Regions from separate parts of the Kineococcus esterisolvens genome, predicted to be linked through region 1. Evidence: riboswitches for the same ligand, from Rfam matches in the RefSeq annotation. Region 1 holds a riboswitch; each other region holds the start of a gene.

Region 1 (3,265 bases):
ACTTCTCGATGACCTCGAAGTGCCGGCCCGGGTGCGGCGTCAGCGGCGAGCCCTCGTAGATCACCTGGGTGGTCCCGTTCGACAGCGGCCCGTACATCTCGTAGCTGTGCGCGGTCACCCACGCCAGGTCCGCCTGGCACCAGTAGACGTCGTCGTCCTTGACGTCGAACACCGCCCAGTGCGACCAGGAGGTGTGGGTGAGGTACCCGCCGCTGGTGTGCACCAGGCCCTTCGGCTTCCCGGTGGTGCCGGAGGTGTAGATGATGAACAGCGGGTTCTCGCTGTCGAAGCTCGGCGCGTCGTGCTCGGTGCTCTGCCGGTCCACGACGTCGTGCCACCACACGTCGCGGCCCGGCGTCCACGGCACGTCCGGCGTCAGGTCCCCGGTGCGGCGCAGGACGAGCACGTGCTCGACGTGGTCGAGGCCCTCGACGGCTGCGTCCGCGGCGCCCTTGACGGCCACCGCCTTCCCGCGGCGGAACTGCCCGTCGGTGCACACCAGCAGCTTCGCGCCGGTGTCCTCCACCCGGAAGCGCAGCGCCTCGGCGGAGAAACCCCCGAAGACCAGGCTGACGACGGCGCCGATGCGCGCGCACGCCATCGTCGTCACGATCGTCTCCGGCAGCACCGGCAGGTACAGCACGACGCGGTCGCCGTGGCCGATGCCCAGCTCCTGCAGCGCGTTGGCCGCCCGGCACACCTCGTCCTGCAGCTGGGCGTAGGTGATCGTGCGGGAGTCGCCCGGCTCGCCCTCCCAGTGCAGCGCCACCTTGTCCCCGCGGCCGGCTGCGACGTGCCGGTCCACGCAGTTCACCGCGACGTTCAGCTTCCCGCCGACGAACCACTGGGCGGTGGGCAGCGTGGAACCGTCGAACACGGTGTGCCAGGGCTCGTCCCACTGCAGCCGCCCGGCCTGCTCGGCCCAGAACGCCTCCGGGTCCGCCGCGGCCCGCTCGTACTCCTGCGGCCCCACGTTGGCCCGGGCGGCGAACTCCGCCGGCGGGGGGAAGACCAGGTCGTCGCCGGCGGGGACGGGGGCGGTGCTCATGCGGGCGGGTCCTCCCGGGGGGGGGTCGTGGGTCCGGCGGTCAGCGTACCCAGCGGGTGGGGACGTCCCGCCGGTCGCGGTGGCGAACCGCAGGACGGGGGCAGGGCGGGGGCGTGAGCTGCCCCGGCCCGTCCCGCACGGCGTGCCGTACCCTGCTCGGACCATCCAGAGCGGCCGAGAGACCTGGCTCGACGACGCCGCAGCAACCCCCGCGCGGAGGGTGCTCACGCCAGGACCGATGGGAGAGCGCGCCATGAGCACGACGACGTCCGCCGGCGGCGGACCCGCCGAGGACGCCCTGCGCGAGGCGGCCGCGTGGTCCACCTGGCAGGAGTCGCCGTGGGGGCGGCTGCGCTACCGGGTGCTGGCGGCCCTGCTGCGCGAGCGGTGCGCACAGCTGGGCCCGGCGCCGCTGCGGGTGCTGGACGCCGGTGGCGGCGACGGCCGCGACGCGCTGCAGCTGGCGCTGGCCGGCCACGAGGTGACGGTGCTGGACACCTCCCCGGACGTGCTCGGCGCCGCCCGGGCGGCCGCGGCCGCCGCCGGGGTGGCCGACCGCGTGCGCACGGTGGCCGCGGACCTGGAGGACCTGGCCGCCCTGGCCGCGCTGACCCGCCACCGCGCGGGCGGTTCGGGGTCCTTCGACGTGGTGCTGTGCCACGACGTGCTGCAGCACCGCGGCAGCGTGCAGCAGGTGGCGGCGGACGTGGCGACGCTGGCCTCCTCCCTGCGGCCCGGTGGGCTGCTCTCGCTCATGGCCCCCAACCCGGCCGCCGACGTCCTGACCGCCGCGCTGCGCGACGGGCCGGCGCAGGCGTGGGTCCTGCTGGACGCCGAGCGGGGCGAGGACCGGGCCACCGGCCGCTCCGTGCTGCGGCTGGACCCCGCCGCCGTCGAGGCGGCCGCGGCCGCGGCGGGCTGCGAGGTCGTCGGTCGCGCCGGGGTCCTGACGGTCACGACGCTGCTGGAGGACGCGCAGCGGGCCGACGAGAACTCCGTCGCCGACCTGGAGGAGCTGGAGGTCGAGCTCAGCCGCCGCGAGGAGTTCCGCCGGACGGCGCGGTTCTGGCACCTGCTGGCCCGCCGGCGCTGACGGCCGCGCCCCCCACGTCGCCGCGGGTGCCGGCACCGGCACCGCCCGCCCTCACCGGCGGTGCCCCAGGACGAACGTGCGGATCGCGGTGACCGCCGCCCCCCGCGCCCACTCCGGGAAACCCGTGTGCTGCACGGCGACGTCGAGCTCGGAGGCGCGCGGGTTGCGGTGCGCGCGGATCCCCGCGCGCACCGCCTCCCGCCCCACCTCCGCCAGCCCGGCGTTCTCCCCGGACACCAGCACCGTGCGCGGCATCGTCAGGTTCCCGATCGCCGCCACCAGGACGCCGAGCGCGCGGGCGGAGTCGTCGACCACCCGCCGGGCCAGCGGCTGGCCCGCGACCGCCAGGTCCAGGACCTCCGTGAACCCCACGGGGCGGCGCAGCGCGAGGCCGGCGCGGACCTCGACCGCCTGGCGGGTGAGCATCGCCTCCGCGCAGCCGGTGTGCCCCTCGGGGCAGAGCGGCCCGGTCGGGTCCAGCGGGAAGTGCCCCAGCAGGCCCACCCCCGCGTCGGGGTGGTCCACGACCTCGTCGTGCACGACGAGGCCGTACCCCACGCCCGTGCCGATCGCCAGGACCGCGAAGCGGTCGCAGCGCCGGGCCGTGCCGAACCACTGCTCGGCGCGCGTCAGGGACAGCACGTCGTTGTCCACGACGACCGGCACACCCAGTTCCGCCTCCAGCGAGGGACCGAACGGCACGGACTCCCACCCCAGGTACCGGGCGGAGAGGACCTCCCCGTCGGGGGCGACCCGCCCGCCCAGCCCGACGCCGACCGCGCGCACCCCCGGGCGGCGCGGACCGGTCAGGTCCGCGAGCGAGCGCACCAGGTCGCCGACGACGGCGACGCAGGTGGCGGGGGAGCGGTCGGGCAGCGGCGCCTCCAGTTCCGCCACCACCCTCGCCCGCAGGGTCGTCAGCACCGCGTAGGCGGTGTCGGCGGTCAGCTTGACGCCCGCGAAGTGGTGGCCGTCCTCCTCCACGTCGAGCGGGCGCGTCGGCCGGCCCGACGTCGGGTCGAGGGCGCCGGGGGTCTCCACCAGCAGACCGGAGTCCAGCAGCGGGCGCGAGAGCCGCGTGAGGCTGCCGGGGGAGAGGTCCAGGCGGCGGGCGAGCTCGCTGC
Region 2 (3,265 bases), on a different contig from region 1:
AGACCTGGGTGATGGCGAAGGAGGCTCCCGCGTCCTGCTTGGCGCGCAGCGCCTGCAGGTCGCCGGCGCGCCGCGAGGAGGGGAAGGCGGCCACCGCGACGCTCAGCGGGAGGACGGCGGCGCCGGCCCGGACGCGGTGGTGCCGGTCGGCGACGTGCACCAGCTCCACCAGGTCGCAGGCGCGCCGCACGGCGTCGTCGGGGACCGGCTCGGTGATCCGCCCGGAGGGCGGGTCCCCGCGCACGGCGAGCACGTCGCGCACACCCGCGGCGAAGAACTCCTCGGCCAGGTCCACGACCTGCCGGCGGGTGGCCCCGACGCAGGTCAGGTGCGCCACGGCCACCGCCCGGGTCTCCCGGCGCAGGTGGCGCAGCAGCTCGCAGCCGGCGTCGCGGGTGCCGCCACCCGCGCCGTGGGTGACCGAGAAGAAGTCCGGGCCCGTGGCGGCCAGGCGGGAGACGGTGCCGTGCAGGGCGTCACGGGCCGCCGGTGAGCGCGGCGGGAACAACTCGAAGCTCAGGGTCGGCCGCCCGGCGGCGCCGGCGACCAGTGCGCCGACGGTCACCGGCGCGCGCGGTGCTCGGCGGGGCGGGAGGTGGGGCGGTGGGTGGACATCGTCGACTCCATCGACCTGGCGGAAGCACCCGCTCCCGGGGACCGGGGGGTTGCTGCGGCGTCGTCGAGCCAGGACTCTCGGCCGCTCTGGATGGGGTGGCGGTGCTGGTGGTGCCGTGGTGCTGGTGGTGCCGGTGTTCGCCTGGTGCCGGGGCGCTCAGTGCCCCTCGCCCTGCGGCGGCAGCGCGCTGACCACCGGGTGGTCAGCGGCGATCAGGCCCATCTTCGCCGCACCACCGGGCGAGCCGACGGTGTCGAAGAACTCCACGTTGGCCGCGGTGAACGCCGACCACTGCTCGGGCACGTCGTCCTCGTAGTAGATCGCCTCCACCGGGCACACCGGCTCGCACGCCCCGCAGTCGACGCACTCGTCGGGGTGGATGTACAGCGAACGCTCGCCCTCGTAGATGCAGTCGACAGGGCACTCCTCGATGCAGGCCTTGTCCTTCACGTCCACGCAGGGCTGGGCGATGACGTACGTCACTGCGCGCCGCTCCTCTCGCTCTCGGGGGTGGGGCTGGTGATGCGCCGACGGTGGCGGCGCACCGAGTGGGCGACGCCGACGGCGCCGGCGGTCAGGACGAGCGCGTACACGACCCAGCGGACCGCGTCGGGGGCGGCGACGGCGTCGCTGCGCAGCAGCGTCCGGGCGTTGGTGAGCACGATGACGGCGCCGACGGCGGCACCCAGCACCTGCGGCGGTGCGTGCCGCACCAGCCAGGCCGCGATCGGCGCGGCGATCAGCCCACCGGCCAACAGCGCCAGGACCCACGTCCAGGCGATGCCCTGCGAACCGAGGCCCACGAGGAACCCCGCGCTGGCGGCGACGGCGACCAGGAACTCGCTGGTGTCCACCGAGCCGATCACCTTGCGGGGTTCCAGCCGGCCGGAGGCGAGCAGTGCCGGGGTGCCCACCGGCCCCCAGCCGCCGCCCCCGGTCGCGTCGACGAAGCCGGCCACCAGCCCCAGCGGGGCGAGGAACCGGCGTCGCAGCGGCCGGTGCAGGGAACGCTCGTCGAAGCGGGCGACGGCCGATCGCAGCAGCACGTAGACGCCCAGCAGCAGCAGCAGGGTGCTGATCACCGGGGCGGCCACCTCCATCGGCAGCGACGACAGGACCGTCGCGCCCGCGAACGCGCCCACCGCCCCGGGGACGCCGACGCGCACCACGACGCGCCAGTCGACGTTGCCGAAGCGCCAGTGCGCCGCACCGGAGGCCAGGGTCGTGCCGATCTCGGCCAGGTGCACCGTCGCGGACGCGGCCGCGGGACTGGCGCCGACGACGAGCAGCAGCGTCGTGGAGGTGACCCCGTAGGCCATGCCGAGGGATCCGTCGACCAGCTGGGCCAGCAGGCCGACGACAGCGAGCAGGGCGAACTTGTGCACGAGCGGTCCATCCGTCGTCCGTGGACCCGAGGGTCCGCGCTTGCCGGACGCCGAGCGGCGAACGGCCAGGTCCTCACCCGGAGCACCCCGCCGCGAAAGGAGGGTTGCCGACCAGCGAGCCGGGGCTTCGCGCTGGCACTCGTGACCGCTGCTGACGGTAGAGGACCCTCGACCGCCGGTCAACACCCCGGTGGTGCGCGCGGCGCGCGGGCCGGCGGACGTGTTGGAGTTCCCGCGCTCGTGCCCTAACGTGGTCACGTGGTCCAGCCCTCTGCCGTGCGCCTGATCTCGCGCCGGTACGTCGACCTCATGCGGCTGCAGAGCGCCTACGCCTGCCGCTCCGGTCGCTCGCTGCAGCCCACCAGCTGAGGGTCTCCTCACGAGGAGCACCCGTCTCCCCCGTGAGGTTCCATGACACCCGAAGCCAGTCCCACCGCCACCCCGCAGACCGTCCCGCCGCCACCCCGCCGTGCACCGCGAGCCCCCCGCCCCGGCGGGAACGGGCAGTGGCGCGTGGACGGCACGGCACCGCTGAACCACAACGAGGAGTTCAAGGCGGCCGACAGCGGGCTGAACGTCCGCGAGCGCATCGAGCAGGTGTACGCGAGGGAGGGTTTCTCCTCCATCGCCTCAGACGACCTCAACGGCCGGTTCCGCTGGTGGGGCCTGTACACGCAGCGGCGCCCCGGCATCGACGGCGGGCGCACCGCGCAGTTGTCCGCCCAGGAGCTGTCCGACGAGTTCTTCATGCTGCGCGTGCGGATCGACGGGGGTTCCCTGACGACCGAGCAGCTGCGGGTGGTGGGCGAGATCTCCACGCTGTTCGCGCGGGACACCGCCGACATCACCGACCGGCAGAACGTCCAGCTGCACTGGGTCCGCGTCGAGGACGTCCCGGAGATCTGGCGGCGGCTGGAGGCGGTGGGGCTGCAGACCACCGAGGCGTGCGGCGACACCCCCCGCGTGGTGCTGGGCAGCCCGGTCGCCGGCATCGCCCGCGACGAGGTCATCGACCCCACCCCCGTCATCACCGAGATCGTGGACCGGTTCATCGGCGACCCGGAACTGGCGAACCTGCCCCGCAAGTTCAAGACCGCCGTGACCGGCCACCCCAGCCAGGACGTCGTCCACGAGATCAACGACATCTCCCTCGTGGGGGTGGTCCACCCCGAGCTCGGCGCCGGCTACGACCTGTGGGTCGGCGGCGGCCTGTCCACCAGCGCGCACCTCGCCCAGCGCCTGGGGGCCTTCGTCGCCCCGGACG
Region 3 (3,265 bases), on a different contig from region 1:
ATCCTGTCAGCCCGACCGGCGTTCGCGCAGGTCATCGACGGAGGGGCTGGTCCCGTGAGGGACCAGCCCCTCCGTCGTTCCCCGCACTCCCGCCCGCCCGGGTGGTGTCCGTCGCCGCAGTGCCTACCCTGGGAGGGCCAGGAGCACGACGACGAGCCCCGGGACGCACCGTGACCACGACCCCGCGATCGGCACCACCCACCGACGGCCGCGCGCGCGGCGCCGCCCTGGCCTCCGTGGTCCTGGCCGTGGCGGGTGCCCTGGTCGCGTTCGTGCCGCGGCTGCACGTGCTCGCCCTGGTCCTGGCGGTGCTGGGCCTCCTCGTCGCCGCCGCTGCCCTGCGGCGCGCGCGCACCTCCCGGGCGGCCCGTGCGGGGCTGGTGCTGTCCGCGGGCGCCGTCGCCGCGGTGGTGGCCGTCACGGTCGAGGCACGCGGGGACGTGGTCCAGCAGGCGCAGGAGCCCCCCGGGGGGACGGCGGGGCCGGTCGCCGGGGGAGCGGCGGGCACGCGCCCCTCCGGGTCCCCCGAGGGCGTCGAGGTGCTCTCCTGCGGCGAGGCGGGCGCGTCCGGGACGGCCACCGCGACCGTGTCGGTCACCGGCACCGCGGAACGCACGCGCAGCCTGTCGGTCGCGGTGGAGTGGGTGGACGCCGCCGACGCCACCCTCGGGGAGGGGCGCACCGACGTGGCGGGCCTCGCCCCGGGGCAGACCGTCACGGTCGCGGTGCGGGGCAGCGGGGTCACCGGGGCGGTGGCCTGCCGGGTCCTCGAGGTGACGCAGGACGTGAGCGCCGCCGGTTGAGCACCGCGGGAGCGGCGGGTCGCTCCGCCGGGTCGGAGCACGAGGAGGTTGACAGCGTGCCTGCGCAACGGGCACGGTGTGGCCCACGACCATCCAGAGCGGCCGAGAGACCTGGCTCGACGACGCCGCAGCAACCCCCCTCCCGCAGGGCGTGGGTGCTTCCGCCAGGACCGATGGAGGGCACGGCATGACTCAGGACCGCACCACCGAACTGCACTCCCGCCGGCACATCGACCTGTGCCGGCGCGGTTCCGCGGCCTGTCGCTGACCGCTGCGGAACCCGGCCGGACCGCGGGGGGGGGCGGGGGGGCGGCGGCGGGGGCCCCCCCCCCCCCGGGCCCGGCCCGCCGCGCGCCCCCCCGCCGCCCGGCCGCGGGGCCCCCCCCCCCCCCCCCCCCCCCCCCCGCCCGCCGGTGCCCCGGCCGACGGCCTCCACGAGGCCGCTCCGGCGGGAGCACCCCCACCCGCCCGGCCGCTGCACGGCGGCCGGAAGCCCCACGTCACGCCCTGGAGAGAGAACGCATGTCGACCCCCACGTCCACCGCGGTGCCCGCCGACACCACCGACGAGAAGTTCGCCGGTTACGCCCACCCGGAGAAGCTGGTGAGCACCGCCTGGCTCGCCGAGAACCTGGGCCGGGAGGGCCTGGTCGTCGTCGAGAGCGACGAGGACGTCCTGCTGTACGAGACCGGTCACGTTCCCGGCGCGGTGAAGGTGGACTGGCACACCGAGCTCAACGACCCGGTGACCCGCGACTACCTGGACGGCGCGGCGTTCGCGGAACTGCTCTCCGCCAAGGGGATCAGCCGCGACGACACCATCGTGCTGTACGGCGACAAGAGCAACTGGTGGGCCGCGTACGCGCTGTGGGTGTTCACCCTGTTCGGCCACGAGGACGTGCGGCTGCTGGACGGCGGTCGCGCCAAGTGGGCCGCCGAGGGACGTGAGCTGACCACCGAGGTGCCGCAGCGCCAGCGCACCGAGTACCCCGTGGTGGAGCGCGACGACAGTCGCGTGCGGGCGTTCGCGCCCGACGTGCGCGAGCACCGTGGCGGCCTCGTGGACGTGCGCTCGGCGCCGGAGTACACGGGCGAGCGCACCCACATGCCCGACTACCCGCAGGAGGGCACGCTGCGCGGCGGTCACATCGCCGGCGCGGCGAGCGTTCCGTGGGCGAAGGCGGCCGCCGAGGACGGCACCTTCAAGGACCGCGCGGCGCTGGAGGAGATCTACTTCGCCGGTGCGGGCCTGACCCCCACCACGCAGACCATCACCTACTGCCGCATCGGTGAGCGGTCCAGCCACACGTGGTTCGTGCTGACGCACCTGCTGGGGCTGGAGGACGTCCGCAACTACGACGGCAGTTGGACGGAGTGGGGCAACGCGGTGCGCGCGCCCATCGTCGTGGGTCCCGAGCCCGGCGAGCGCTGAGCCCTCCGGGAACCCCGCGACGGCCCCTGCGGGTCCCGCGGCCTCGTGCCGCCGGACCCCGCAGGGGCCGTCCTCCCGCGTCCGGGGCGGCTCGGGAACGCTCAGGGCCCGGTGGGTCCCAGCGCCGTGACGACCTCGCCGACGACGACGACGGCCGGTGCCCGCACGCCGGCCTCGCGGGCCACCCGGGCGATGTCGGCCAGCGGTGCGGTGGTGGTGCGCTGGTGGGGGCTCCAGCCGTCCTGCACGACGGCGACCGGGGTCGCCGGGTCGCGGCCGGCGGCCAGCAGGTCGGCGGCGAGCCGGTCCAGCGCCGCGACGCCCATGAGGACCACGAGGGTCCCGGCGAGGCGGGCGAGCGCGCCCAGGTCGTCGCCGTCGAGGTCCTCGTGGCCGGACAGGACCGTGACGCAGCGCGCAGCCCCGCGGTGCGTCACGGGGATCCCCGCCGCGGCGGGCACCGCGAAGGCGCTGGTGACGCCTGGCACCACCTCGACGTCGACGCCGGCGGCGCGGCAGGCCAGCACCTCCTCGCCGCCGCGGCCCAGCACGTAGGGGTCGCCGCCCTTCAGGCGCACGACGGTGCGCCCGGCCAGGGCGGCGTCCACCAGGACCCGGTTGATCTCCTCCTGCGGCACCGGGTGGTTCCCGGAGGTCTTGCCCACGTCGACGACCTCGACGTCCGGGTCGAGCTCGGCGAGGACGGCGGTGGGGGCGAGGCGGTCCACCACCACCACGTCGGCCTCCGCCAGGCGGCGCCGTCCCCGCAGGGTGAGCAGCTCCGGCTCGCCGGGGCCGCCGCCGACGAGCACGACGCGTCCGCGGGTGCGGCGGTGCCGGCGCAGCGGTGCCGCGCCCGAGTCGATCCGCTGCCCGAGGTGGACGGCCAGCGCCCTGGCCCGTCCGGTGTCCGCGCCCGCGCTCACCGAGACCACGACGTCGTCGCGGCGCACGACGGCCGGTTCGGCGGCGGTACCCGCGCCGGGGGTCCCCGCCTGCACGCACCACAGCCGCCGCGCCTCGGCCAGCGA

Evidence for each region. A riboswitch is a leader RNA that binds a small molecule or an ion and turns the genes downstream of it on or off. The one in region 1 is predicted to bind S-adenosylmethionine.
Region 2: another riboswitch for S-adenosylmethionine. It lies ahead of ACRYR8_RS00475 (sulfite exporter TauE/SafE family protein); the one in region 1 lies ahead of ACRYR8_RS01700 (class I SAM-dependent methyltransferase).
Region 3: another riboswitch for S-adenosylmethionine. It lies ahead of ACRYR8_RS00505 (sulfurtransferase); the one in region 1 lies ahead of ACRYR8_RS01700 (class I SAM-dependent methyltransferase).

What each region holds. Positions count from the first base shown of each region.
Region 1 covers NZ_JBJLRI010000002.1:147,520-150,784, reverse strand. The annotation lists gene acs (acetate--CoA ligase) at 1-1,048, opposite strand, end outside; SAM riboswitch class I at 1,207-1,293, shown strand; gene ACRYR8_RS01700 (class I SAM-dependent methyltransferase) at 1,302-2,141, shown strand; gene ACRYR8_RS01695 (ROK family protein) at 2,193-3,265, opposite strand, start outside.
Region 2 covers NZ_JBJLRI010000001.1:102,597-105,861, forward strand. The annotation lists gene ACRYR8_RS00465 (methylenetetrahydrofolate reductase) at 1-565, opposite strand, end outside; SAM riboswitch class I at 621-713, opposite strand; gene fdxA (ferredoxin) at 773-1,099, opposite strand; gene ACRYR8_RS00475 (sulfite exporter TauE/SafE family protein) at 1,096-2,001, opposite strand; SAM riboswitch class IV at 2,033-2,148, opposite strand; gene ACRYR8_RS00480 (nitrite/sulfite reductase) at 2,413-3,265, shown strand, end outside.
Region 3 covers NZ_JBJLRI010000001.1:110,381-113,645, reverse strand. The annotation lists tRNA gene ACRYR8_RS00515 (tRNA-Pro) at 1-15, shown strand, start outside; gene ACRYR8_RS00510 (FxLYD domain-containing protein) at 171-803, shown strand; SAM riboswitch class I at 890-983, shown strand; gene ACRYR8_RS00505 (sulfurtransferase) at 1,326-2,234, shown strand; gene cobA (uroporphyrinogen-III C-methyltransferase) at 2,336-3,265, opposite strand, start outside.